One region of the Kitasatospora sp. NPDC052896 genome, then DNA from elsewhere that is predicted to be linked to it. Evidence: riboswitches for the same ligand, from Rfam matches in the RefSeq annotation. Region 1 holds a riboswitch; the other holds the start of a gene.
What was found. Region 1 has a riboswitch for glycine ahead of gcvT (glycine cleavage system aminomethyltransferase GcvT). Riboswitches for the same ligand answer to the same signal wherever they lie in the genome.
Positions count from the first base shown of each region.

Region 1 (14,038 bases):
AGTGGCCGGTGCAGACCGCGTCGAAGCCCAGCGCGAGCGCCTTGTCCAGCAGCGCGGCGAACTTGATCTTCTCGTTGCAGCGCAGGCAGGGGTTGGGGGTCCGGCCGGCGGCGTACTCGGCGACGAAGTCCTCGATCACGTCCTCGCGGAACCGCTCGGCGAGGTCCCAGACGTAGAACGGGATGCCGATCACGTCGGCGGCCCGGCGGGCGTCCCGGGAGTCCTCCAGGGTGCAGCAGCCGCGGGCGCCGGTGCGGAAGGACTGCGGGTTGGCCGCCAGCGCCAGGTGCACGCCGGTCACCTCGTGGCCCGCCTCGGCGGCCCGGGCCGCGGCGACGGCGGAGTCGACGCCGCCGGACATCGCGGCCAGCACGCGCAGGCGGCGGCCGGTGGACGGGCCGGTCGGGGCACCGGGGAACGCACCAGGGAATTCGGTCATAGTGCGTCCAAGGGTACGGGCCGACGGATGATTCCCGGGAACGGGAGTCTCAGCGCTGGCCGGCGTTCCGGGCCCGCGCCACCACCGGCCCGATCGCCTCGGCCAGCGCGTCCACGTCCGCCTTGGTCGAGGTGTGCCCCAGCGAGAAGCGCAGCGAGGAGCGGGCCAGCCGCGGCTCGGCGCCGATCGCCAGCAGCACGTGGCTGGGCTGCGGGACCCCCGCCGAGCAGGCCGAGCCGGTCGAGCACTCGATCCCGGCCGCGTCCAGCAGCATCAGCAGCGCGTCGCCCTCACAGCCGGGGAACGAGAAGTGCGCGTTGTTGGGCAGCCGGCCGGCGGCGGACGGGTCGCCGTTGAGCACCGCGTCCGGGACGGCGGCACGGACCCGGGCGATCAGGTCGTCGCGCAGCGGTTCGAGGGCCGCCGCGTGCTCGGCCCGCCGGGCCACCGCGAGTTCGGCGGCGACCGCGAAGCCGGCCGCGGCCGGCACGTCCAACGTCCCGGAGCGCACGTCGCGCTCCTGGCCGCCGCCGTGCAGCAGCGGCACCGGCGCGGCCGTCCGGGCCAGCAGCAGCGCGCCGACCCCGTACGGGCCACCGATCTTGTGCCCGGTGACGGTCAGCGCGTCCAGCCCCGACTCGGCGAAGGAGACCGGCACCTGACCCAGCGCCTGCACCGCGTCGGCGTGCATCGGGATCCCGAACTCGCGGGCCACGGCCGAGAGTTCGATGATCGGCTGAATGGTGCCCAGCTCGTTGTTGGCCCACATCACGGTGATCAGCGCGACCGAGCCGGGGTCGGACTCGACGGCCGCGCGCAACGCCTCGGGGTGCACCCGGCCGTAGCCGTCCACCGGGAGGTACTCGACCCGGGCGCCCTCGTGCTCGGCCAGCCAGTGCACCGCGTCCAGCACCGCGTGGTGCTCGACCGGGCTGCACAGCACCCGGGTACGGGCCGGATCGGCGTCCCGCCGGGCCCAGTACAGGCCCTTGACGGCGAGGTTGTCCGACTCGGTACCTCCGCCGGTGAAGACGATCTCGCTCGGCCGGGCGCCCAGCGCCTGTGCGAGCGACTCGCGGGACTCCTCGACCACCCGGCGGGCCCGCCGGCCGGCCGCGTGCAGGGAGGAGGCGTTGCCGGTGACACCCAGGTGCGCCGTCATCGCGGCGATCGCCTCGGGGAGCATCGGGGTGGTGGCCGCATGGTCGAAGTAAGGCATGGCTGGACAAGTGTAGGCGGACGCGGCGCCACGCGGGGCAGCGGTCACGACCGGGACCGCTGCCGCGGTGCCGATTTGCCCGTTGCACGGGATGCAACGCACGGTTAGCCTCCTGCCCCATGGAGGGGGCGGAAGGGTAGGGGGCATGTCGCAGACCGTCGACCGGGCACTGACCATCCTCGCCTCGCTGGGCGACGGTCCCGCCTCGTTGGAGCAGGCCGCCGGCACCATCGGGGTGCACAAGTCCACCGCGCTGCGGCTGCTGCGCACCCTGGAGGAGCACGGCTTCGTGCGGCGCCAACCGGACCACCGCTACCGGCTCGGCGGCCGGCTGCTCTCCCTCGCCCAGCAGGCGCTGGACGGGATAGACGTGCGCCAGGTCGCCGCGCCCTACCTGGCCGCGCTCAACGAGCGGTACGGGCACACCGTGCACCTGGCGGTGCTGGAGGGCGACCAGGTGCTCTGCCTGGACGAGGTGGAGAGCCGTCACCCGGCCGGCGCCGGCCCCCGGCCCGGCCCGTCCTCCGGGATCGGCCGGCACGCGCCGGCCGTCGCCACCGCCACCGGCCGGGTGCTGCTGGCCGACCTGGCGGAGGATCAGCTGACGGCCGCGCTGGCCGACCAGGCGCTGCCGGCCGCGCGCACCGAGGCCCTGCGCGCCGAACTGGCCGCGGTCCGCCGCCAGGGCTGGGCGATCCGGCAGACCGAGTACGCCGAGCACCCGGAGTCGGTGAACTGTCTGGCCGCCCCGATCCAGGGCAACGCCGGCCGGACCATCGCGGCCTGCGCGATCTCCGCGCCGGTCGCGGTGGCGCCGGTCGGCGAGCTGAGCCGGCTGCTGCCCGAGCTGCTCTGCACGGTGGAGGCGATCTCGCTGGCGTACGGCGGCTCGCCTACTCCTCGCTGGTGCGAGAACCGTTGCGGTGCCAGGCACGCGGTGCGCGCCAGCCATACCTGAGCGCCAGCATCCGCAGCACGAAGGCGGCCATCGCGGCCGCGCTCGCGGTGAACGTGGTGAGGTGGTGGGCGGCGATCAGCAGCGCCACCAGGGTCGCCCCGCAGAGCGCCGGGACGGCGTAGATCTCCCGGTCCCAGCGCAGCAGCGAGGGCGTCTCGTGCGCCAGCACGTCGCGGATCACGCCGCCGCCGGCCGCGGTGAGCATGCCCAGCGCGACCGAGGCGACCGAGCCCAGGCCGTAGTCGTGCGCCTTGGTCGTGCCGGTGACGCAGAACAGCCCGAGCCCGAGCGCGTCCAGGGTCTGCACCGCGCGGTTGATCCGCTCGACCTCCGGGTGCAGGAAGAACACCACCAGCCCGGCCACCAGCGGGGTGACGAAGTACCCCGTGTTGGTGAAGGCGGCCGGCGGCACCGCACCGATCAGCAGGTCACGCAGCACCCCGCCGCCCAGCGCGGTGGCGAAGGCGAGCACGCAGATCCCGAAGATGTCCATGTTCTTGCGGACGGCGAGCAGGCCCCCGGACAGGGCGAAGACGAAGATGCCCGTCAGGTCGAGGGTCTCCTGCACATCGGGCGCGAAAATCTGCGAGGTCACCGGCTAAGTGTCCATGCTCGGCCCATTGTCGACCGAATTCGACCGAAACGGTACGGTGAGCCGCCCTGCCGGACGGCCCGGGACACCTAGACCGGGGCTAGACCGCCGCGACCTCCTCGGCCGGGACGGCCGGGAGCTCCGGGAAGTGGCAGGCCGTCCGGTGGCCCGGGCGGAGCTCGGCCAGCGGGGGCTCGGTGGTGGCGCAGACGTCCTGGGCCTTCCAGCAGCGGGTGCGGAACCGGCAGCCGCTCGGCGGGTTGATCGGCGAGGGGACGTCGCCGGTGAGCAGGATCCGCTCCCGGCGCTCCTTGCGGCGCGGGTCCGGGACCGGCACGGCGGACATCAGCGCCACCGTGTAGGGGTGGGCCGGGCTCGCGTAGAGCGCGTCCCGGTCGGCGATCTCGACGATCTTGCCGAGGTACATCACCGCCACCCGGTCCGAGACGTGCCGCACCACCGACAGGTCGTGGGCGATGATCAGGTAGGTCAGCCCGAGCTCCCGCTGCAGGTCGTCGAGGAGGTTGACGACCTGCGCCTGGATCGAGACGTCCAGCGCGGAGACCGGCTCGTCGGCCACGATCATCTTCGGCCGCAGTGCCAGCGCCCGGGCGATGCCGATCCGCTGCCGCTGGCCGCCGGAGAACTCGTGCGGGTAGCGGTTGTAGTGCTCCGGGCTGAGCCCGCAGATCTCCAGCAGCTCCTGGACGGCCTTCTTCACCCCGCCCTCGGTCCGCACCTTCTGCAGCCGGAACGGCGCGCCGACGATGGTGCCGACGGTGTGCCGCGGGTTCAGCGAGGAGTACGGGTCCTGGAAGATCATCTGGATGTCGCGGCGCAGCGGTCGCATCGCGCCGACCCCCAGGTGGGTGATGTCGGTGCCCTCGAACTCGATGCTGCCGCCGGTGGGTTCGTCCAGTCGGGTGACCAGCCGGCCGGTGGTGGACTTGCCGCAGCCGGACTCCCCCACCACGCCCAGGGTCTCCCCGGGCATCACCTCGAAGGAGATCCCGTCCACCGCCCGCACCGCGCCGTGCTGCCGGCGCAGCAGACCCTTGGTGATCGGGAAGTGCCGTTCCAGGCCGCTCACCCGCAGCAGGGGTTCGCGGCGCCCGGCCGCCTCGGTGTCCACCGGGTCGGCGCTCCGCGTCTTCGTCATCTCGCCTTGCTCTCCTGATCCGTGGTTCACAGCCGGGGCGCGATCTCTTCGGTGAAGATCCGCTGTCGGTCGGCGGCGGGCAGGTGGCACGCGGCGTGGTGGCCGGGGCCGGTCTCGACCAGCAGTGGCAGTTCGCCGGCCGACCGGCCGCCGGTCAACTCGGCGTACGGGCAACGCGGGTGGAAGGCGCAGCCGCTGGGCACGTTGATCAGGCTGGGCGGCGTGCCGCGGACCGGCACCAACCGCTCGGTCAGCGCCCGGTCGAGCCGCGGCATCGACCCCAACAGGCCCCAGGTGTAGGGGTGTTCCGGCGAGTCGAAGAGGGTCGCGGCCGGTCCGCGCTCGACGCACCGTCCCGCGTACATCACCAGGATGTCGTCCGCCAACTCGGCCACCACGCCCAGGTCGTGGGTGATGATGATGACCGCCGAGCCGAACTCCTGCTGGAGGTCCCGGATCAGGTCCAGGATCTGGGCCTGCACCGTGACGTCCAGCGCGGTGGTCGGCTCGTCGGCGATCAGCAGTGAGGGGTCGTTGACCAGTGCCATCGCGATCATCGCGCGCTGGCGCATGCCGCCGGAGAACTGGTGCGGATAGTCGTCCACCCGGCGGTCCGGCTGCGGGATGCCGACCCGGTCGAGCATCTCCACCGCCCGGGTCCGCGCCTCCTTCTTGGACGCCTCCGGGTGGTGCACCCGGTAGGCCTCCACGATCTGGCTGCCGATCGTGTAGTACGGGTGCATCGCGGTGAGCGGGTCCTGGAAGATCATCGCCATGGTGCGGCCGCGCAACTGGCGCACCCGCTCGGGGTCGGCGGAGACCAGTTCCTCACCCTCCAGCCGGATCTCCCCGGAGATCCGGGCCCGCTTGCTGCGGTGCAGGCCCATGATGCCCAGCGAGGTGACGGACTTGCCGGAGCCGGACTCCCCCACGATGCCCAGGGTGCGGCCGCGGGCCAGATCGAAGCTGACCCCGTCGACCGACTTCACCAGGCCGTCGTCGGTGTCGAAGTGGATCTTCAGGTCCCGGACGGAGAGAAAGGCGGACTCGGCGGGCCGGTCCTGCTCGGCGGTGGTCACGAGAGCCTCACCCGGGGGTCGACGGCGGCGTACAGGAGGTCAACCAGGAGGTTGCAGAGCACGATGAAGAAGGCGGCGATCAGGGTGACGCCGAGGATCTTCGGCAGGTCGTTGTCGTTGATCGCGGAGACCGCGTAGAAGCCCACGCCCTGCAGGGAGAAGACCTGTTCGGTGATGAGCGCGCCCCCGAGCAGCAGCCCGAGGTCCATCCCGAAGATGGTCAGGATCGGGGTGAGCGCGGAGCGCAGACCGTGCCGGACCACCACGTCCCGCTCGCGCAGGCCCTTGGCCCGGGCGGTGCGGATGTAGTCCTCGTTCATCGTCTCCAGCATCCCGGCCCTGGTGAGCCGGGCGTAGAGCGCGGAGTACAGGAACGCCAGCGAGACCCACGGCAGCACCAGGTTCTTGGCCCACATCAGCGGGTTGCTGGTGAAGTTGACGTAGTGCAGGTTGCCGAAGATCGGCCACTGGTAGCTGAACAGGGTCAGCAACAGGGCGCCGGTGAAGAAGATCGGCAGCGAGACGCCGGCCAGCGCGACGCCCATCGACAGCCGGTCGAAGAACGAACGCGGCTTGAGCGCGGAGACCACGCCGGCCGCCACGCCGGAGAGCAGCCAGATCACCGAGGCGCCGAGGGCGAGCGAGAAGGTCACCGGGATCCGCGAGCGGATGTCCGGCCAGACCTCCACGTGGTTCTTGAACGAGTAGCCGAAGCACGGCACGTGGCAAGTGGCCGCGTCCGGGCCGTACTTGTACTTCGCCCCGGCCACCAGGCCCTTGAGGAAGCGGCCGTACTGGATGTACAGCGGCTGGTCGAAGCCCAGGTTCTTCTTGATCGCGGCGATCGCGGCCGGGCTGGGGTTCTTGCCGATGTACTGCGCGGCGAGCTGGTCGGTGGTCTCGCCCGCGATGCGTGGGAGCAGGAAGAAGATGACGAAGGTGACCGCACTGACGACCAGGAGCAGCACCAGGGCGGCGAACGTCCTGCGGATGATGTAGGCCAACACAGTTGTACGGCTCCGGTGCCCCGCCCCGGCCGGGGTGTCCGTGCTGGACACCCAGGGCCGGAGCGGACGCCGCTGCCTTCACCTGCCTTCAGGGGTGTGGAGTCAGGCTCTTACTTGGTGGTGCCGATGTTGAGGTAGTCGTACTCGCCGTCGAAGGCCGAGCTGGAGACCAGGTTGGTGGCACTGTCCGGGCGGTAGAGCAGGACCTTGGTGTCGAGCAGCGGCACGTAGGCCGCGTCCGCCATGGCCTGCTGGTCGATCGCCGCGTAGTCCTTGTCCCGGGCCGCCTCGGTGGTCTGCACCGCCGAGTCGTCGATCAGCTTGTTGATCGCCGGGTCGTTCAGCTGGGCGAGGTTGCTGTTGCCGGAGGACTTGATCGCCCGGCCGTCCACGATCTGCTGCAGGAAGCCGTAGCCGGTCGGCCAGTCGGCGGCCCACTGCATCATCATCATCCCGACGTTGTTGCTGTCGGTGAACTGCGGGACGCCCGCGTAGTCGGTGAAGTACTTGCCCTGCGGGTACTGCTGGATGTTCAGCTGGATGCCGACCTGCTTGAGCGCGGCCTGGATCGAGGTCGCGGCGGCCACCTCGGTGTCGCGTTCGGTGCGCGCGGTGATCGTGGTGCTGAAGCCGTTCGGGTGGCCGCAGGCCGCCAGCTCCTGCTTCGCCTTGGCGATGTCACCGTGGTCGCCGGAGGACGGGTAGAGGTTGAAGTCCTGGTGACCGGCGACGTCCGACGGCAGCAGGGTGTCGGCGATGCCGCCGCGGATCGGGCCGCCCTCGGCGGTCTGCACCGAGACCTTGTCGATCGCGTACTCGACGGCCTTGCGGCAGTCCACGTTGTCCAGCGGGGCGACCTTGGTGTTCAGCGCCAGGTAGGTGAGGCGGCCGCCGAAGGCGTTGTCGGTCTTCGCCTTGAGCGAGCTGTCCAGCAGGATCTTGGCCTGGGTCTGCGGGTCGACGCCGCCGCCCACCAGGTCCACCTGGGCGTTGCCGGCCATCAGGTCCTGGTCGATGGTCTGCTGCTCGATGTTCATCTTGAGGACGATCTTGTCCGCGAGCTGCTTGCGGATCGGGTCGGTCGACGGGTCCCAGTTGGGGTTCGGGACCAGCGTCGCCTCCTTGCCGTCCTGGTACGAGGAGAACATGTAACTCCCCGTGGACATCGGGTGGTTGACGTAGCTCGCCCCGGTGTCCTTGTCCTGCGGCACCGGCACCGTCTGCGGGGCGCTGACCAGGTAGTCGAAGTCGGCGAACGGGTGCTGGAGGTGGAAGACGATGGTGGTGTCGTCCGGCGTCTGGATCGAGTTGAGTCCGCCGTGCGGGTCCTTGTAGGGGCCCTGGTACGGCGTCGGGTTGTCGACCAGCAGCTCCTGGAAGTACGTCGGGCCGTTGGAGAGCACGTCCGGCGCGTAGTTGCTGCGCTCGATCGCGTACTTGACGTCCTTGGAGCTGACCGGGGTGCCGTCCTCGTACTTGAGGCCCGGGCGCAGGTGGTAGGTCCAGGTCAGGCCGTTGTCGCTGACCTGGCCGAGCCCGGAGGCCAGGTCCGGGACCAGCTTCTCGCCCTGCTTGCCGGGCCCGGGGGCGAAGGTGGTGAGCGGACGGCCGTACAGCCGGGCGAAGTTCCAGATGTAGGCGTAGTAGGTGTTGCCCGGGTCGAGCGAGTCCGGGGTGCCCTTCATCTCGTAGGTGACGGTGCCGCCCTTGTGGTCGGAGGCGTTCACCACCCCGGTGGTGGCGGCGTTCTGGCCGGCGACCGTGCCGGTCGCGCCACCGCCGTTGGACGAGCTGGAACAACCGCTCACCACCAGGACGGTGGTGGCGGCCACCGCGGCCAGGGCGAGGGTACGAGACCTGCGCATTGCTGGATCAACCCCTTGGGAGAGTGGCGGGAAGTGGCTTGCTCTTGAGGTGAGTTGAGAGTCAGTTGCCACGTGGGTCGAGGGCGTCACGCAGCCCGTCGCCCAGCAGGTTGAAGGCGAGCACCGTGACGAAGATCGCCAGACCGGGGACCAGCAGGTACTCGGGGTCCACCTGGTAGTACTTGATCGCGTCGTTGAGCATCCCGCCCCAGGAGGACTGCGGCGGCTGGATGCCCACGCCGAGGAAGCTCAGACCGGCCTCGAAGAGGATGTTGGTCGGGATCAGCAGGGTCGAGTAGACCAGGATCGGCCCGGTCAGGTTCGGCAGCAGTTCCTTGAAGAGGATGAACGGGCCGCGGGCGCCCAGGCTGCGGGCCGCGTCGACGAACTCCCGCTCGCGCAGCGAGAGCGTCTGCCCGCGCACGATCCGGCCCATGTAGGGCCAGTTGAAGAAGCCGATCACGAAGATCAGCACGCTGATGTGCAGCGGCAGGCCGTGCATCCCGAACGCGCCGCCCTGCAGCGAGGCGGAGATCGAGATCGCGAAGAGCAGCAGCGGGAACGCCAGGAAGACGTCCATCACCCGGCTGATCGCGGCGTCCACCCAGCCGCCGTAGTAGCCGGCCACCACGCCGAGCACGGTGCCGATGGTGTTGGAGAGGACGGTGGCGCCGAACGCCACCAGCAGCGACACCCAGGAGCCGTCGATCACCCGGGCCAGCAGGTCGCGCCCCTGCAACGGGTCGATGCCCAGCGGGTGACTGAGGCTGACGCCGCCGAACGAACCGCTCGGCAGACCGCCCAAGTCGGCGTCCAGCAGGTCCTGGTGGAGGTTGTCGGGGCTGAGCCCGAAGACCGACTCGATCGGCTTGGCCAGCACGGCGACCAGGACCAGCAGGATCACCACGACGCCGCCGGCCACCGCGACCCGGTCGCGCTTGAACCGGGTCCAGGCGATCCGGCCGAGCGAGCGGCCCTCGATCTGTCGGGGTGCGGCGGGCAGCTCAACCGGGCTGCCCGGTACGGGTTCTGTACTCTCGGTGGTGCTGGGCATGGGCAGTTCGGTCCCCTCGCCAACGGTGGTCGGACCATGGCGAACCCCGGCGCGCCCACTGCTGTCAGGCCCCGGTCAGAGCCTGCGAGGGTGCGCCGCCCGGGTTGCTCGGCTGGTGCGGTGCGCAGAACTCTTCACGCTGGCAACAGGCTTGCGCCAGACCTCCCGATCGAAGGATGCCCAACTGTGATCTACAGGCGTTCAAGATCGGTAAACCTGCACGACACCTTGAAACTCGCCGCCGACGCGCCAGATACCGGACGCCCGGGTCAACTGATCGGACACCAGGACGAGTTGATCATTCGTCAGAAAGCCTGCGGAGCAGGGTGGTTCAGCCGCGCGGACGCCCGGTCCAGGGCTGCTGCAGCCAACCGGGCGCCGGGGCCTGGACCGGGGCCTGCGCCGGCCCGGGATAGCCGTACGATCCCGGAGCGCCCGGGTACGGCGGCGCCGGATACGGCGCGGGGGTCGCCTCGCGGTGGTAGAACGGCCGCAGGTGCGCGCGCATCCACAGCGCCACCGGGTCGTACTCGTCGCTCATCGCGACGGTGGAGACCGCCAGTCCCTCCGGCGCCTGCGCGATGGCCCGCTGCATCAGCGCCCGGACCGCCTCCACCGCCGGCGGCGAGGTGTCATAGAGGTCCAGCCCGATCGCCAGGTACGGCTCGTCCACCGCCGGTTGCACCCAGGCCCGCCAGAGCGCCCTCACCGGCCGCACCGAGGGCACCTGCTGTTCGAGTACGGCGTAGAACCGCTCGGCCCGCACCTGCGGTTCGGTCAGCCGCAGCGGCCCGGCCGGCAGCCGGTGCAGCCCGGCCGCCACCCGGCGCAGGTCCGCCCAGGGCACCCCGACCCCGCCCCCCGGCGCGTGCGGGTTCAGCCAGAGCCCCCAGCGGGTGCGGTAGAGGGTGTCGGCGATCTCCCGCCCGGAGATCAGCTCGTGCGCCCGCGACCAGCCGCTGGCGGCCAGCTGTTCCGGCGAGGTGGCGGCGGGGGCGTAACCGTGCCCGCCGATGTCCATGTTCCCGTACTGCGCGTCCGGGCTGCCCGGCCGGCCCTGCCAGAGCAGCATCCACACCTGGCCCTCGGCCAGCGCCTGGAGCAGCCGCTCGTAGGCGTCGTAGCGCTCCGGGGCGACCTCGCGCAACGCACGCTCCAGCACGCCCGGGTCCGCGCCGGGGGCCGGGCCCCACGGCCCCGGTCCACCACCTGCCGCTCCCGTAGTCACGCCGAGCCCTCCGTCGTCGTACCGCCGCCGAGATATCGGCAGCACCCTACGGGGCCCACCCGAGCGCCGTCATGCCGACGTGCCCGCGACCCGCCCCGAGCCGCCGCCCACCGGGCGCTCAGAGCCGCGCGTAGAACGGCTCGACCCGGTGCAGCAACCAGTCCACCACCGGGTCCGCCGCCAGGTCCAGCAGCACGATGTGCAGCCCCCAGGGCAGCGGTGCGGCACCCAGCGCGCGACCCAGCGCGGCGTTGGCCTCGGCCGGGTCGGCCGGCGCGGCCGGGTCCAGCTGGACGCCCACGAACAGCACCGGCGGCTCGCCCTCCACCGAGGCCAGCGCCCGGCGGGCGGTCAACACCCCGGGCAGCCCGGACAGTTCGGCACAGGCGGCGGTGAGGAAGGCGACCGGCTCCTCGGCCGGCTCCAGCGCGCGGAGCGCGACCCGGGCGCCCGGCGGCACGTTCGGGCCCCCGTCGGCCGTCCAACGGTCCTGCCGCGGGCCGCGGCGCAGCTCCGCCACGCCCTCCGGCGGCACCGGGATCCCCACCGGCGCCTCGGGGTTGACCGCGATGCCCAGGCCCAGCGGCAGCCCGCGGGCGAACTCCCAGGCCGGGGCGACCGCGCAGGACAGCCCGGGGGCGTGCTGCAGGAACTGCTCCTCGGAGGAGAAGACCGGCACGTAGGGCGCGCCCGCCAGCTCGATGGTCGGCAGGTCCAGCGCCTGCCCCCGCGGGTCGGCACCGGCCGGCAGCGGGATCCAGACCTGACTGCGGGCCAGCACCTCGACCACCCGCGGGGTCGCGCCGGGATCGCCCAGCGCCGCGGTGAGCACCTGCTCCAGCTCGTTGGCCGGCCAGCCGCCGCCGGCCGGTGCCATGCCGGGCTCGGCCCAGCCCTGTCCCACCGCCGTGCCGTACCCCGGAGTCTCCATCCGCCCTGCTCCACCCGTCTCGCGCTCGCTCGGGCCCAAAGCCTATCGAGCGCCACCGTCCCGGGTGACCAGCCAAGGACGAACGAAGGCCCCCCTCCCGTCCGGCCCCCGGGCATGCCATGATGACCCCGTCCGCACCATGCGGGCCTCGCTGAAACTTCATACTGGCCGCTCGAACCCGCGCGGGAGAGCCCGGAGTGCCCCAGCGGCACAGCCGGCGCCGAAGGAGCAAGTCCTCCCCGGAATCTCTCAGGCACCCCTACCGCACGGGCGAGGCAGATCTGGAAAGTGGACACGGCCGTGCCGTGCGCCCACCCACGGTGCAAGCCACGCCATCCTGGTCCCCGGACAGGCTGCGTGGTGAAGCTCTCAGGTTTGACGACAGATGGGGAGATCGCGCCCCCGCATGTCCGCGCGCCGGCCCCAGGCCGTGCGCTGTCCCTGAGTGCCCACCGCACAAGGAGCCCAGTAGCCGTGTCGTCCCCTCGCAAGACCGCGCTCGACGCCCTGCACCGCGCCCTCGGCGCCACCATGACCGACTTCGCCGGCTGGGACATGCCGCTGCGCTACGGCAGCGAGCGCGAGGAGCACCTCGCCGTCCGCACCAGGGCCGGCCTGTTCGACCTCTCCCACATGGGCGAGATCACCGTCAGCGGCCCGCAGGCCGGCGAGCTGCTGGACCACGCGCTGGTCGGCTTCATCTCCGCGCTCGGCGTGCTGCGCGCCCGCTACACCATGATCTGCCGCGAGGACGGCGGCATCCTGGACGACCTGATCGTCTACCGCACCGCCGAGGACGAGTACCTGGTCGTCGCCAACGCCTCCAACGCCCAGGTGGTGCTGGACGCGCTGACCGAGCGCGCGGCCGGCTTCGACGCCGTGGTGCGCGACGACCGGGACGCCTACGCGCTGCTCGCCGTGCAGGGCCCGGAGGCGAACGGCATCCTGGCCTCGCTCACCGACGCCGACCTGCCCGGCCTGAAGTACTACGCCCTGCTGCCCACCACGGTGGCCTGCCGGCAGGTCTGGCTCGCCCGCACCGGCTACACCGGTGAGGACGGCTTCGAGGTCTTCTGCGCCCCCGCCGACGCCGAACACCTCTGGCAGGCGCTGACCGAGGCCGGCCAGGACGCGGGGCTGGTCCCGTGCGGCCTCTCCTGCCGCGACACGCTGCGCCTGGAGGCGGGCATGCCGCTCTACGGGCACGAGCTGGACACCTCGCTGACCCCGTTCGACGCGGGCCTGGGCCGGGTGGTGCGCTTCGACAAGACCACCAACGGCGGCGAGTTCGTCGGCCGCGAGGCGCTGGAGGCGGCCGCCGCCCAGGCCGAGGCCAAGGCGCCGCGCAAGCTGGTCGGCCTGGTCTCCGAGGGCAAGCGCGTCCCGCGCGCCGAGTACGCCGTGGTCACCACCGACGGCACCCCGATCGGGCGGATCACCTCCGGCGCGCCGTCGCCGACCCTCGGCAAGCCGATCGCGATCGCCTACCTGGACGCCGCGCACGCCGAGCCCGGCACGTCCGTCGCGGTGGACGTCCGCGGCCGGCAGGAGCCGGTCGAGGTGGTCGCGCTGCCGTTCTACAAGCGCGCCCGCTGAGCCCACCCGCTGCCTGCCCGGCCCAGCCCCGATCCCCGCGCGGTCCGCTCGGTGGACCGTTGCGACCTGCCCGCTTCCGATCCTGGAGAATGAACCCCATGAGCAACCCGCAGCACCTGCAGTACAGCAAGGACCACGAGTGGCTGACGGCCGCCTCCGAGGACGGCGTGTCCACGGTGGGCATCACCCAGCACGCCGCCGACGCGCTCGGTGACATCGTCTACGTCCAGCTGCCCGAGGTCGGCGACACCGTCACCGCGGGTGAGCCCTGCGGCGAGCTGGAGTCCACCAAGTCGGTCAGCGACCTGGTCGCCCCGGCCACCGGCGAGGTCACCGAGACCAACCAGGACGTCGTGGACGACCCGGCCCTGGTCAACTCGGCCGCCTTCGAGGGTGGCTGGCTGTTCCGGGTCAAGGTCACCGAGGCCCCCGCCGACCTGCTGAGCGCCGACGAGTACAGCGAGTTCACCCAGGCCTGATCGCCTTCCCGGGGCGGTCGCAGCGCGGCGGCCGCCCCACCGGTCAGTGCCCCACCAGCCCACCCGTCGCCCGCCGCCCGTCGCCCGCCGCCACCCTCCGACGACGAGCCCGCGTGCGACTGCCCTTGATGGGAAGACGCCACCATGACGGTTCTCAACCAGTCCCTGCACGCACTCGACCCCGAGATCGCCGCCGCGGTCGACGCCGAGCTGCACCGCCAGCAGTCCACCCTGGAAATGATCGCCTCCGAGAACTTCGCCCCGGTGGCGGTCATGGAGGCCCAGGGCTCGGTGCTGACCAACAAGTACGCCGAGGGCTACCCCGGCCGCCGCTACTACGGCGGCTGCGAGCACGTCGACGTGGTCGAGCAGATCGCCATCGACCGGATCAAGGAGCTGTTCGGCGCCGAGGCCGCCAACGTCCAGCCGCAC
Region 1 covers NZ_JBITZU010000002.1:30,078-44,115, forward strand. The annotation lists gene mnmA (tRNA 2-thiouridine(34) synthase MnmA) at 1-439, opposite strand, end outside; gene ACIGXM_RS06340 (cysteine desulfurase family protein) at 489-1,658, opposite strand; gene ACIGXM_RS06345 (IclR family transcriptional regulator) at 1,804-2,616, shown strand; gene ACIGXM_RS06350 (trimeric intracellular cation channel family protein) at 2,552-3,211, opposite strand; gene ACIGXM_RS06355 (ABC transporter ATP-binding protein) at 3,309-4,367, opposite strand; gene ACIGXM_RS06360 (ABC transporter ATP-binding protein) at 4,394-5,446, opposite strand; gene ACIGXM_RS06365 (ABC transporter permease) at 5,443-6,453, opposite strand; gene ACIGXM_RS06370 (ABC transporter substrate-binding protein) at 6,564-8,318, opposite strand; gene ACIGXM_RS06375 (ABC transporter permease) at 8,380-9,372, opposite strand; gene ACIGXM_RS06380 (enhanced serine sensitivity protein SseB C-terminal domain-containing protein) at 9,704-10,600, opposite strand; gene ACIGXM_RS06385 (enhanced serine sensitivity protein SseB C-terminal domain-containing protein) at 10,719-11,531, opposite strand; glycine riboswitch at 11,705-11,806, shown strand; gene gcvT (glycine cleavage system aminomethyltransferase GcvT) at 12,006-13,127, shown strand; gene gcvH (glycine cleavage system protein GcvH) at 13,226-13,606, shown strand; gene glyA (serine hydroxymethyltransferase) at 13,751-14,038, shown strand, end outside.

Region 2 (14,038 bases), on a different contig from region 1:
GGGCCGAGCCGGTACGACCCGGCCCGCTCCCCGCCGCCGGGTCCGGTCCACCGGATGCCAGGTGCCCTGGTGCTTCCCCCCAGGGCTGGCTCTAAGCTCGGGTAATGCTGATCTCGATCATCGACGCCTTCACCAGCCGACCGTTCTCCGGCAACCCGGCTGCCGTCTGCCTGCTGGAGGGCGAGGACTGGCCCGACGAGCAGTGGATGCGTCAGGTGGCGCGCGAGATGAACCTCTCCGAGACCGCCTTCGTCCGGCCGCTGCCCGCCGGGGAACCGGCCGAGTGGGCGCTGCGCTGGTTCACCCCGATGACCGAGATAGCGCTCTGCGGCCACGCCACGCTGGCCACCACCCACCTCCTGTGCGGCCGCGGGCTGGCCGGCACCGGCCCGGTCCGGTTCAGCACGCTCAGCGGTGTGCTGACGGCGACCCCGCGGCCCGACGGGACGATCAGCCTGGACTTCCCGGCCGCTCAGCTCCAACCCGCCGAGGTCCCGGCGGACCTGGCCGAGGCGCTCGGCGCCCGGATCGTCCAGTGCCGACGGACCGGACCGCTGAACATCCTGCTGGCCGAGCTGCGCAGCGAGCACACGGTGCGCGGGCTCTCCCCCGACCTGGCGGCCATCACTCGGCAGGATGCCCGCGGCGTCGCCGTCACCGCACCGGCCGCGGACCCGGCGGACGGCTACGACTTCGTCTCGCGCTACTTCGCGCCCGCCGCCGGGGTGCCGGAGGACCCGGTGACCGGCAGCGCGCACACCGCATTGGCGCCGTTCTGGGCCGAGCGGATCGGCCGGGAGACGCTGACCGGGTACCAGGCCTCACCCCGCGGCGGCCTGGTCCGCTGCACGCTCACCGACGCGGGCAGGGTGCTGCTCTCCGGCCGCGCGGTGACCGTGGTCGAGGGGACCCTGCTCAGCACGCCCTGACGCGTGCCGGACACGCACCGGACGCGCCCCGGGTGGGCACCGGACGCACGCCGGCTCACCCCGTCGGCAGCCAGCTGACGTGCCCGGCCAGCAGCGCGTAGCCGACGAACGCCGCCGTGTCGATCAGCGCGTGCGCCACCACCAGCGGCATCACCCGCCCCCACCGCCGGTACAGCAGGCAGAAGACCGCCCCCATCACCATGTTCCCGACCAGCCCGCCGACCCCCTGGTAGAGGTGGTACGAGCCGCGCAGCACCGAGCTGGCGACCAACGCGGCCGGCCAGCCCCAGCCGCGCTGCTCCAGCCGGCGCAGCAGGTAGCCGAGCACGATCACCTCTTCGAGGATCGCGTTCTGCCAGGCCGAGCCGATCAACACCGGGATCCGCCACCAGACGTCCGGCAGCCCGGAGGGCACCACGGTGAGGTTGACCCCGGCCGCCCGTGAGCCCAGGTAGAGCAGGAGCCCGGAGCCGCCGATCACCGCCGCCACGGCGGCCCCGCGCCCGAGGTCGCCGAGTTTGCGGCGCAGGTCGAAGCCGAGCACCCGCAGCGAGGTCCCCTCGCGCACCAGCAGGTAGCCGACGAGCAGCACCGGCATCAGGCCGCGCCCGATGTAGTACAGCTGGTAGGCCAGGTCGAGCCACGGGCGGCCGGGCGCGGCCGAGGAGTTGAGCGGCGCTATCTGCTGGCCGAGCGCGACCGGCCGGGTGAGCGAGTCGACGAAGCTGATCACCGCGCCGACACCGCTGGCCCCCAGCGACAGGCCCAGCACGATGAGCAGCTCGGCCCCGAACAACCGGCGGGCCGGTGAGCCCTGCGGCAGGGCGTCCGCGGGCGGCTCGGCTGGTGCGATCATCATGGCCGCTCATCCTGTCATACCGGGATGAGGAGGCCCGGGGAGCGGCGCGTCAGCCCGGTGACACGTCAACCCACCGGCCAGCTGTGCACCGGTTCGCCGCCGCGCATGTACTCCATGTACCGGCGGGTCATGGTGGCCAGCGCGGTGGTGCGGTCCATGCCGTAGCGTTCGCGCAGCCGGTGCACGGTGGCGGCCTGCCAGGCCGCGCCGTTGGTGCGGCGCAGGCAGCGCTGCTCGATGATGCCGAGGTAGCGGTCCCGGTCGGCGGGTTGCACGCCCCAGGCGTCCAGCCCCTGGTGGGCCAGCGGGAGCAGCTCCCCGAGCACCAGGTCGGTCACCGGCAGCTCGGCCGGCCCGCCACGCGCGCCGCGGCCCTGGCGCGGCCAGTGCAGCAGGGCCTCGATGCCGTGCCGGGCCGCGGTGTGGAAGTTCTGGTCGGCGCGGGCGAACGGCAGCCGGCTCCAGATCGGCCGCGGCTGCTCGGCGAGCACCCGGACCAGCCCGTAGTAGAAGGCCGCGTTGGCCAGCGTGTCGGCGACCGTCGGGCCGGCGGGCAGGCAGCGGTTCTCCACCCGCAGGTGCGGCACGCCGTCCGCCACGTCGTACACCGGGCGGTTCCACCGGTAGATGGTGCCGTTGTGCAGCCGCATCTCGCGCAGCGCGGGCACCCCGCCGGACGCCAGCACCTTGACCGGGTCCTCGTCGTCGCAGATCGGCAGCAGCGCCGGGAAGTAGCGCAGGTTCTCGGTGAACAGGTCGAGCGCGGAATCCACCCAGCGCTCGCCGAACCAGGTGATCGGCCGCACCCCCTGGGCCTTCAGTTCGGCCGAACGGGTGTCGCAGGCCTGCTGGAAGAGCACCGGCCGGGTCTCCCGCCACAGTTCCCGACCGAACAGGAACGGGGAGTTGGCACCGAGCGCCACCTGTACCGCGGAGATCGCCTGGGCGGCGTTCCAGACCGACGCGAAGCGGTCCGGGGTGACCTGGAGGTGCAGCTGCAGCGAGGTGGCGGCGGCCTCGGCCACCATCGTGACCGACTCCAGCACCAGGTGTTCGACACCCTCGATGTCCAGCGCGATGTCCTCGCCCCGGGCAGCCATGATCTGGTCGCTGAGCAGGCTGTACCGGTTGTTGTGCGACATCGCGTCCAGCCCGGTGTGCTCCAGCGCCAGGGTGGGCAGCACGCCGACCATGACGATCCGGGCCCCCGCCTCCGCGGCCTGCCGGTCCGCGTAGCGCAGGCCGGTGTCGATCTCCTCGCGCAGCTCCTCGAAGACGTGCCCGGTCAGCCGGTGCGGGGCGATGTTGACCTCGATGTTGAACTGCCCCAGCTCGGTCTGGAAGTCGCTGGAGCCGATCGCCGAGAGCACCTGTTCGTTGCCGAGCACCGGCAGGCCCTGCTCGTCGGCCAGGTTCAGCTCGATCTCCAGCCCCATCACGGCCCGCGGCCGGTCGAAGCGGCCCTCCCTGAGCATTCGGTCCAGGGCCTCCAGACAGGACTGCAGCTTGCGCCGGTACTGCTGTCGGTCCGACAGGTCAGCACGGGTGGCGATGACCTTCTCCCCCATCGATTCCCCTCCTCCGGCAGGTCGACCGTGCCTGCATCATGCCCAGTCGGAAGATCGATACCCGATGGCCTCGAACACCTTGCGACACAAGCAGCCTGACGCTTCGTCAGCTCTTCGCTGACTTGCCGGGCGAAACAGAAGGTGATAAACAGGTCACCCTGCGCACCTGTTCGAGTAGACTTCGCGCTGCATTCCGCTCCGGCCACGAACCGGCGCAGACCCCTGCCTGCCGCGAGGTCCGCTCCCGCGCCCAGCCACGCGATCAAGCCCAACCGGACCCGGCCATCACGCCACGCCGGTATGCCGCCTTCGCACGCCGATCTCGCACGGAGAGGCGACCCGCCATGACCTTGCAGACCCCCCAGCCCCCACCCAGCGCGCTGCGCGCCGTCCTGGCAGCACTGACCTCGGAGACCGCTCTGCGGCAGCCCGGGGCCGCCGCCCTCCGCCATCCCAACGGCCCGCTGTTGCCGGCCCATCCGCTGGCGGTGCACCAGCTGCCCTCCGGGGCCGGCGCCTCCCGCACGCTGGCCCTGGCCCCCCGGACCGGCTGGCGATTCCTGATCAAGCACGGCGGCGAGGTGGTGGCGGCGGCCGAGGTGGCCAAGGCGGCGGAGGGACACACCTTCTCGCACTTCGCGGCGGGACCCTACCTGGACTCCACGCTCCAGGCACTGGCGCAGGCCTGGCAGCTGGCCCATCCGCTGCGCGGTCGGCACCAGCCACGGCTGCTGTCGATACCGGACCTCTACGCCACCGCGCTCTGGCTGCACAACACCGACGCCGGTCCGGACGGCGACCTGCTGATCCCGCTCGCGCCGGCCCCGCTCGGGGTCACCGGGCACCGTGCCTATCCGGCCGCCGAGCTGCTCGCGCTGCTGGCCCGCCCGCGTACCGTCGCGCCGGCCCCGCTGGCCGCGGTGCCCGCGCTCTGACGCCCCCGCTCACCCACTCGGGCTACCTCGCTCCCACCCGGCCGAGTCAGGCCGGGTGACCCGTTCAGCACACCGAAATCGCCGCGCGCCATCTGAATGGGTGATCTCTGCCCCGGAGTTGTGGCGCGCGTCGGCAAACTGCTGCGGGATGGTCGCAAGACGCCGACACTGGGAACCAGCGTGGAAGGACCCCCTGTCCTACCCACAGAAGCGCCGGTTCACACCTGGGCCGGCGGGACAGGATCCGACCACCGTCTACGGCGCCGCGGCCGACCGGGCCGCCGGCCCGCAACGGGGGCGTGATCGTGAGCGAAGCGAGGTACGAAGATGTGCCAGCACCGTCCTGAGTGCCCGTCGGCCGACTCGGCCGATCGGGAGGCGGCCGTAGCGGTCGCCTGTCACCCCGAGCAGGGCTGGAGCCTGCTCTGCAACGGGGTCCTGCTCTTCGAGGACACCGGCGAGCTGCTGCCGGACGGCCGGGTGATCGCCCCGCGCCGCTCGCTGGTCGCCGCCTGACCAGACGACCCGTCCGACCAGAACCCGTCCCACCGGAAGACCCGAGCACCGCGCGTGGGCCCCGGAGGAGCGTTCCTCCGGGGCCCACGGGTTCGTTCACACCGCTCAGACGCCGTACTCGTCCAGCGGCGGGCAGGAGCAGACCAGGTGACGGTCGCCGTACGCGCCGTCGATCCGGCTCACCGGCGGCCAGTACTTGTCCGCCGGGTTCACCCCGGCCGGGAAGACCGCCTCCTGCCGCGAGTAGCCGTGCGCCCAGTCGCCGGCCAGCGTCGCCGCCGTGTGCGGCGCGTTGCGCAGCGGGTTGTCGTCCGCCGCCCACTCGCCCGCGCCGACCTTGTCGATCTCCGCACGGATCTCGATCATGGCCTCGCAGAACCGGTCGATCTCGTACAGGTCCTCGGACTCGGTGGGCTCGATCATCAGCGTGCCGGCCACCGGGAACGACATGGTCGGCGCGTGGAAGCCGTAGTCGATCAGGCGCTTGGCGATGTCGTCGACGCTGACCCCGGTCTCCTTGGTGAGCGGGCGCAGGTCGATGATGCACTCGTGCGCGACCAGGCCGCCCGGGCCGGTGTAGAGCACCGGGAAGTGCGGGGCCAGCCGCTTGGCGATGTAGTTGGCGTTCAGCACCGCGACCTGGGTCGCCTGCTTGAGGCCCTCGCCACCCATCAGCCGGACGTACGCCCAGGAGATCGGCAGGATCGCCGCCGAGCCCCACGGCGCGGCCGAGATCGGGCCGACGCCGGTGGCCGGGCCGGCCTCGCTCTGCAGCGGGTGGTTCGGCAGGTACGGCGCCAGGTGCGCGCGGACCGCGACCGGGCCGACACCCGGGCCACCGCCACCGTGCGGGATGCAGAAGGTCTTGTGCAGGTTCAGGTGCGAGACGTCGGCGCCGAACTTGCCCGGCTTGGCGAGGCCGACCAGGGCGTTCAGGTTGGCCCCGTCCACGTAGACCTGGCCGCCGGCCTCGTGCACCGCGGCGCAGATGTCGGTGATCTGGGTCTCGTACACGCCGTGGGTGGACGGGTAGGTGACCATCAGCACGGCGAGCTGGTCGCGGTGCTGCTCGATCTTCGCCTTGAGGTCGTCGACGTCGACGTCACCGTCGACCAGCGTCTTCACCACGACCACCCGCATCCCCGCCATCACCGCGGAGGCCGCGTTGGTGCCGTGCGCGGACGACGGGATCAGGCAGACCTCGCGCTGGGTGTCGCCGTTGGCGTGGTGGTAGGCGCGCACCGCCAGCAGACCGGCCAGCTCGCCCTGGGAGCCGGCGTTCGGCTGGATCGACACCGCGTCGTAGCCGGTGACCTCGACCAGCTGCTGCTCCAGCTGACGGATCAGGGTCAGGTAGCCCTGCGCCTGGTCGATCGGGGCGAAGGGGTGCAGCTGGCCGAACTCCGGCCAGGTGACCGCCTCCATCTCGGTGGTGGCGTTGAGCTTCATGGTGCACGAACCCAGCGGGATCATGCCGCGGTCCAGCGCGTAGTCACGGTCCGCCAGGCGGCGCAGGTAGCGCAGCATGGCGGTCTCGGAGCGGTGGCTGTGGAAGACCGGGTGGGTCAGGTACTCGTCCTCGCGCAGCAGCCCGGCGGGCAGCACGTCGGCGGCCTCGTCGACCTCGCCGCCCGGCACGCCGAACGCGGCCCAGACCGCGGCCAGGTGCTCGCGGGTGGTGGTCTCGTCACAGGAGATCGAGACGGTGTCGGCGTCGACCCGGTACAGGTTGATGCCGGCCGCGCGGGCGGCGGCGACCACCTGGTCGGCCCGGCCCGGCACCCGCGCGCTGACGGTGTCGAAGAACTCGCCGTGCAGCAGCTCGACCCCGCCCGCGCGAAGCCCGGCGGCCAGCGCGGCGGCGTAGCGGTGGGTCCGGCTAGCGATGTCGGCCAGGCCGTCGGGACCGTGGTAGACGGCGTACATCGAGGCCATCACCGCGAGCAGCACCTGCGCGGTGCAGATGTTGCTGGTGGCCTTCTCGCGGCGGATGTGCTGCTCGCGGGTCTGCAGCGCCAGCCGGTAGGCGCGGTTGCCGTCGGCGTCCACCGAGACACCGACCAGGCGGCCGGGCAGGCTGCGGGCGTACTCGGCGCGGACGGCCAGGTAACCGGCGTGCGGGCCGCCGAAGCCCATCGGCACGCCGAAGCGCTGCGAGGTGCCGCAGGCGATGTCGGCGCCGAGCGCCCCGGGCGACTTGAGCAGCGTGAGCGCCAGCAGGTCGGCGGCGACCGCGACGATCGCGCCGAGCCCGTGCGCCTGCTCGATCACCGGGGCGAGGTCGCGGACCGCGCCGGACGCGCCGGGGTACTGCAGCAGCACGCCGAAGACGCCACGCTCGGCCGCCTCGGCCGGGATCCCCGCGGAGAGGTCGGCGACGACCACCTCGATGCCGGTCGGCACCGCCCTGGTGTTGATCACCGCGATGGTCTGCGGCAGGGTGTCGGCGTCGACCAGGAAGACGCCGCCCTTGACCTTGGTGACCCGGCGGGCCAGTGCCATCGCCTCGGCGGCGGCGGTGCCCTCGTCCAGCAGCGAGGAGCCGGAGGTGGGCAGCCCGGTGAGGTCGGCGACCACGGTCTGGAAGTTGAGCAGCGCCTCCAGGCGGCCCTGCGAGATCTCCGGCTGGTACGGCGTGTAGGCGGTGTACCAGGCCGGGTTCTCCATGACGTTGCGGAGGATCACCGGCGGCGTGAAGGTGCCGTAGTACCCCAGCCCGATCATCGGGGTGAGCACCTGGTTCCGGCCGGCCAGCTCGCGCAGCTCGGCCAGCACCTCGGCCTCGGTGCGACCGGCCGGCAGGGCCAGGCCGGTGATGCTGCGGATCGCCTCCGGGACGGCGGTGGCGGACAGCTCGTCGAGCGAACCGAAACCGACCTGCGCCAGCATCTTCTCCTGGGCGGCGGCGTCGGGGCCGATGTGGCGGGATGCGAAGGGGCTGGCGCCCTCGAGTTCGGTGAGGGTCGCGGAGCCGCGGGGACGGCCGGCGGTCGGCTGGGCAGTCATGGGGTCGAGGCCTCCTGGTCACGGACCGGCGGGGGCCCGCACGCCGGCCGGCCCCGCCGCTGTGGACAGCGGATCGGCCTGGACGGGCGAGCCCGACAGGCCTCCCCCTCTGTCATCGGGACCTGAGAGCTTCGCCCGCGCGGGGCTGACGCCCCGCCGGCTTGCACCGTCGGTGAGGGTGGACGCCACCGGCTCCCGCGCCGGCGGTCCTGCCCTGCTTTCCAGAGTGACCTATCCCACACGGTACGGATGCCTGAGAGATTCCGGGGAGGGTTTGCTCCTTCGGCGCCTCGGACCTCCTTCTTTCGAAGGTCGAGGACTCTCCCGAGCGGGTTCGGCGGTCGCGCCCAGGGTACCAGCGGAGACGCCCGCGATGGTCGGTCAGGTGAGCGACCGCACTTCCCCGAACAGCCCAGCCCCCGCACGGACGGCGGCGCTCCGCTCGCTGCCGTCCCCTTCGTGGCTTTTGGTGTGAATCGAAAGCAGGAGCGACTGGAGGAAAGCGTGCAGACCGACATCGACCCGCGAGACCTGATCGGGCACAAGGCCGTCGATCGCAACGGCGACAAGATCGGCACGGTGGACGAGGTCTACCTCGACGACGCGACCGGCGAGCCCGAGTGGGCCGCGGTTCGCACCGGGATCTTCGGCCGGGACGCCTTCGTCCCGCTGACCACCAGCGAGTTCTCCGGCGAGGAGCTGCGCGTCCCCTACGACAAGTCGTTGATCAAGGACTCCCCGGACTTCGGGGTCGGCCAGCATCTCTCCCCCGCCCAGGAGCTGCAGCTCTACCGCTACTACGGCCTGGACTCGCCGAGCGCCGCGCCGGCCACCGCGGCCACCACCCCGACACCGACCACGGCAGGCGCCGCCCCAACGCCGGCCGCCACGACCACCACCCCGGCGCCGGGCACCGCGGGCACCCCGGCAGCCCCGGCGGACCTGGACTTCGGCGTCGCCACCCCGACCACCCCCCGCCCGCTCGCCGCACGCCGCACGGCCGCCACTCCGCAGCACGGCACGACGGCCCCCGCTGCCAGCAGCCCCACCGCCCCGACCTCCGCCGCCGCGGCCACCGCGGGCACCGTCGGCCTGGACAAGCCGGTCGGCCTCGACAAGCCGGTCGCCCCGCCCCGCCCCGCCACCCCCGACCCGGTGCACGTCGCCACCACTCGCCCCACCCCGCCCCGGAGTACCGTCGCTCCGCCACCCGGCCCGGTCGAGCTGACCCTGCGCGAGGAGCGCCTGGAGGTCACCAACGAGTGGCACGTGCTGGGCACCGCCCGGATGCGCAAGTACGTGGTGACCGAGCCGGTCGAGCGGCGGATCCAGGTGGTCAAGGAGCGGGCCCGGGTGGAGCGGATCCCGGTCGGCGAGATGGAGCGGTCCGCACTCTCCGCGCAGGAGGTCGCCGAGGCGGTCGAGGAGGTCGAGCTGCACGAGGAGCGCCCGACCATCCGCAAGTACCTCGCACCGCTGGAGCGGGTGCGGCTGATCGTCGAGCGGTACACCGAGGAGAAGGTGATCCGCGACGAGCTGCGCCGCGAGCAGGTGGAGATCCAGGACAGCACCGCCTCCCCGGCCGCCCCCACCGAGCAGCACGTTCCGTCCGGGCCGCCCCGCAGCGCCCCGGAGCGCCGCTGACGACACCGCCCCGGCCCGGACCTGCGGCGTCAGGTCCGGGCCGGGGCGTTCGCTGAAGGTTCATCACTAGATATTTGACATAGTGAAGCATTCGCGGGAGAGTTACTTCAGTTCGTTGACTTTTACCAGCTTCAAGCAGCCCACTGGCGGCTGACTCGAAGCACGCGCAACTGGAGGAAGTTCCGTGAGTGAGGCACCACAGCCCACCGCCGCGGCCGAGAAGCAGCACAGCGCCCGGGTGCTCCCCGCACTGGTCCTGGCGATGCTGGCGTTCAGCGTGGTGCAGACCGCGGTCGTCCCGATCCTGCCGTCGCTGGCCAAGGAGCTGAACGTCTCCGGCTCCAGCATCACCTGGCTGATGACCGCCAACCTGCTCTCGGCGGCCGTCCTCACCCCGCTGCTGGGCCGCTTCGGCGACCTGCGCGGCCGCAAGCCGATGCTGCTGATCTCGCTCGCCGGCCTGGTGATCGGCTCGGGCATCGCGGTCAGCACCCACTCGTTCAGCTGGCTGGTCATCGCCCGCGTGCTGCAGGGCGCCGGCGGTGGCGTGCTGCCGCTGGCCATCAGCATCGTCCGGGACGAGCTGCCGCGCCAGAAGGTCACCGGCGGCGTCGCCGCGATCAGCGCCTCGATGGGCGTCGGCAGCGGCCTCGGCCTGGTCGCCACCGGCCTGCTGCTGGAGCACTGGAACTACAAGTCGATCTTCTGGATGGGCCTGATCTTCGGCCTGATCGCGTTCCTCCTGGTCATCTTCCGGGTGCCGAAGGACCCGGTGGTGGACAAGAACGGCGGCGTCGACCCGCTGGGCGCGCTCACCCTGGCCGGCTGGCTCTCCGCGCTGCTGATCGCGGTCAGCCAGGGCAACGACTGGGGCTGGACCTCCACCAAGACCCTCGGCCTGTTCGCCGTCGCCGCCGTGGTCGCCCTGATCTGGGGCATCATCGAGGTCAAGGTCGCGCACCCGCTGGTCGACATGAAGATGATGGCCCGCCCGGCCGTGGCCTTCACCAACGTCTCCGGCCTGCTCATCGGCTTCGGGATGTACGGCTCCTTCCTGGTGATCAGCAACTTCACGCAGACCCCGGCCAAGCTCGCGCACTACGGCTTCACCGCCTCGGTGCTGCACGCCGGCATCCTGCTGCTGCCCTCGGCCCTGGGCTCGATGGTGGCGGCCCCGGTCGGCGCGCTGCTGATCGCCCGCAGCGGCCCGCGGCTGCCGCTGGTGCTCGGTGGTGCCTTCGGTGCGGTCTCGATGGCCTTCCTGGCCCTCCAGCACGACCACCAGTACGACATCTACCTGGCCGCCCTGGTGTTCGGCCTCGGCGTGGGCCTGGCCTACGCGGCCATGCCGGCCTTCATCAACGGCGCCGTCCCGCCGGAGCAGAGCGGCATCGCCAACGGCATGAACGCCGTGCTGCGGACCGTCGGTGGCGCCATCGGCACCGCGACCATGAGCGCCATCCTGACCGGCGACACCATGAAGTTCCCGATCCCGCTCCCGATCCAGCTGCCGACCCTGGACGCCTACAAGCACGCCTACTGGGTCACCGCGGCGATGTGCCTGATCGCGGCCCTCGTCCCGTTCGCGATCCGCCAGGTCCGCACCGCCGGACAGCCGGCCCCGGAGCTCGCCGCGGACCGCGAGCCCGCCAAGACCGGCGCCTGACGAGGCGCCGCCCCCGCGCCGCCCAGGGATCGGCGGCGCGGGACACCAGCCGGCGGCGGCCCCGCGAGGGCACCGCGACCAGGCCACCGCCGGCCATCCCGTCGCAGCGCGGCCCCCACCCGGACCATCCGGGTGGGGGCCGCGCTGCGTTTCACTCACTCTCCGGTGGGACCAGCGGCAGCGGGTCGGACGGCCCCAGCAGCGGATCCTCCACCCGGAAGGTCCGCACCCGCCCCGGCGGGCTGCCCGGCGTCTCGAAACGCACGGTCACCCGGCCCACCCCGCTCCCCTGCACCCAGCCCGGGCCGAACTCCTCGTGCCTGACGTCCTGACCGGGCAGCCAGAACCGCTGTGCTGGCGCGGGAGCGGGCGGTGCGGCCGGTCCTGCCGTCACCTCCCCCACCGGCTCCGGCTCCTCCTCATCCTCGGCGGCCTCCGCCGCGGCCTGCGCGAAGAGGTCCTCCTGGGTGTACTCGGCCAACTGCGACACGCCGACCCCGAGCAGCCGCACCCCGCCCGCGATCTCGACCTGGGCGGCCAGCCGACGGGCCGTCGCGGCGATCACCCGCTCGTCGTCGGTCGGCCCGCGCAGCGTCTCCGACCGGGTGATCGTGCTGAAGTCGAACCGCCGCACCTTGATCACCACCGTCCGCCCGGACCGCCCGGCCGCCCGCAGCCGCCGCACGCATCGCGCGCTCAGCACGTCCAGCTCGTGCAGCACCTGATCGCGGTCGGCCAGGTCCACCTCGTAGGTGTCCTCGACCGAGACCGACTTGGCGTCCCGGTCCGGCACCACCGGACGGTCGTCCAGCCCGCGCGCCATCGCCCAGACGCCCGCGCCGTGCGCCCGGCCGAGCAGCCGGACCAGCTCGTCCTCGGAGAGCTCCGCGAGGTCGGCGACCGTGTTCAGCCCCGCCCGGTGCAGCACCTGCTCGGTGGCCGGCCCGACCCCGGGCAGCGCCCGCACCGGCAGCGGCCCGAGCACCGCCCGCTCCTCCGCCGGGTTGACCAGCACCAGACCATCCGGCTTGGCCTGCTCCGAGGCGATCTTCGCCATCAGCTTGGAACCGGCGGCCCCGACCGAGGCGGTCAGTCCGGTCCGGGCCCGGATGTCCGCCCGCAGGTCCTGTGCGATGGCCCGGACCAGCTCCGTCGCCTCCCCCGGCGCCACGGCCGCAAGCGCCGGCCCGTACGGCCCGGCCACCAGGTCCACGTAGGCCTCGTCCACGCTCAGCTGCTCGACCAGCGGCGAGAGCTCCCGGACCAGGCCCATCACCTGCTCGCTGAGCTCGCGGTAGACCGCGAACCGGGGCACCAGGAAGGCCGCGTTCGGGCAGAGCCGGCGGGCCATGCTCATCGCCAGCGCCGACCGCACCCCGAAGACCCGGGCCTCGTACGAGCAGGTGGCGACCACCCCCCGGGCGCCCAGCCCGCCGACGATCACCGGCTTGCCGCGCAGGCTCGGCTTGGCCGCCTGCTCCACCGAGGCGAAGAAGGCGTCCATGTCGAGATGGAGGACGGTCGGACGGCTGCGCACGTGGCCGATCATCGCGCACGGGTCCGACAGACGGGCCCCGGCGGCCTCAGGGCTTGCCGCCGGCCGTCGCCAGGACGCGCGTCACCGCCGGGTCGGTCGGGCCCAGCAGGGTCGGATCCGGCCGCAGCAGCGCGCTGAACAGCGCCTTCCCGGCCCCCGGGATCTCCCGAAGACCGCCGTAGTACCAGGTGGCGTCGTGCGTCTCGGCCGCGCCGACCGCGTAGGAGTCGATGCCCGCCGCCTGGCAGAGCGCGAGCGCCCGCCGGACGTGGAAGTCCTGGCTGACCAACACCGCGTGCTGGACGCCGAAGACCCGGCGGGCCCGGGTGCAGGAGTCCCAGGTGTCGAAACCGGCGTAGTCGCGCACCACCCGGTCCGACGGCACCCCACGCGCGACCAGGTAGTCGTACATCGCCTGCGGCTCGTTGTAGCTGGGCTTGCTGTTGTCCCCGGTCACCAGCAGCGCCTCGACCTTGCCCGCCCGGTAGAGCTGCAGGGCGGCGTCCAGCCGGTGCGCCAGGTAGTCGGACGGCACCCCGTTCACCACCCCCGCGCCGAACACCACCGCCACCGGCTCGGCCGGCACGTCGGCGACGGTCCGGATCCGCCCGCTGTCCGCGCAGAAGAGCCAGGCGCTGGGCGCCAGCGCGAGCGCGCAGAACGCCACCAGCGCCTGGAACGCCCGCCGCTGTCCAGGTCGCCCGCTCAGCAGCCGTCGCACCCGCATCCTCGATCCCCCTCGTGATCACTCACGAGCGCTGACGACGGCAGTGGGGAAGCCGGTTCCTCAGCCCGCGCGGTTGCGGCGCTGGGCCAGCTCGTCGCCCGGATCCTGACCGAGCAGGGTCTCCCCGGTGTCGGTGCGCTCGGCGTGCAGCCGGCCGAGCGTGCTCTCCAGTTCGTGCCAGACCGCGCCGACCGCGATGCCGAAGATGCCCTGCCCGCCCTTCAACAGGTCGACCACCTGCTGTGGCGAGGTGCACTCGTAGACCGTCGCGCCGTCGCTCATCAGGGTCAGCCCGGCCAGCTCGGACAGCTCACCGGACTGCAGGTGAGTGACCGCCGCCCGGATGTTCTGCAGCGAGACCCCGGCGTCCAGCAGGCGCTTGACGATCTTGAGGATCAGGATGTCGCGGAAGCTGTAGAGGCGCTGCGGCCCGGCTGGAAAGGCCGTCCGCACGCTCGGTTCCAGCAGCCCGGTCCTGGCCCAGTAGTCGAGCTGACGGTAGGTGATGCCGGCGGCGGCACAGGCCGTCGGACCGCGGTAGCCCAGCAGGTCGGACGAGGGAGCGATCCGCTCGACGGCCGGCTGACCGGCCTGGACGGCCGGAAACCGGCCGACCCGCGGCAGCTCGGCGACCGTCTCGGCGGTCGGCTG
Region 2 covers NZ_JBITZU010000043.1:8,471-22,508, reverse strand. The annotation lists gene ACIGXM_RS36220 (PhzF family phenazine biosynthesis protein) at 105-929, shown strand; gene ACIGXM_RS36215 (CPBP family intramembrane glutamic endopeptidase) at 985-1,785, opposite strand; gene ACIGXM_RS36210 (glutamate-cysteine ligase family protein) at 1,854-3,356, opposite strand; gene ACIGXM_RS36205 (hypothetical protein) at 3,701-4,291, shown strand; gene ACIGXM_RS36200 (DUF5999 family protein) at 4,619-4,807, shown strand; gene gcvP (aminomethyl-transferring glycine dehydrogenase) at 4,913-7,813, opposite strand; glycine riboswitch at 8,045-8,150, opposite strand; gene ACIGXM_RS36190 (PRC and DUF2382 domain-containing protein) at 8,318-9,457, shown strand; gene ACIGXM_RS36185 (MFS transporter) at 9,642-11,123, shown strand; gene ACIGXM_RS36180 (DNA polymerase IV) at 11,275-12,660, opposite strand; gene ACIGXM_RS36175 (vancomycin high temperature exclusion protein) at 12,707-13,387, opposite strand; gene ACIGXM_RS36170 (MerR family transcriptional regulator) at 13,448-14,038, opposite strand, start outside.
Region 2: another riboswitch for glycine. It lies ahead of gcvP (aminomethyl-transferring glycine dehydrogenase); the one in region 1 lies ahead of gcvT (glycine cleavage system aminomethyltransferase GcvT).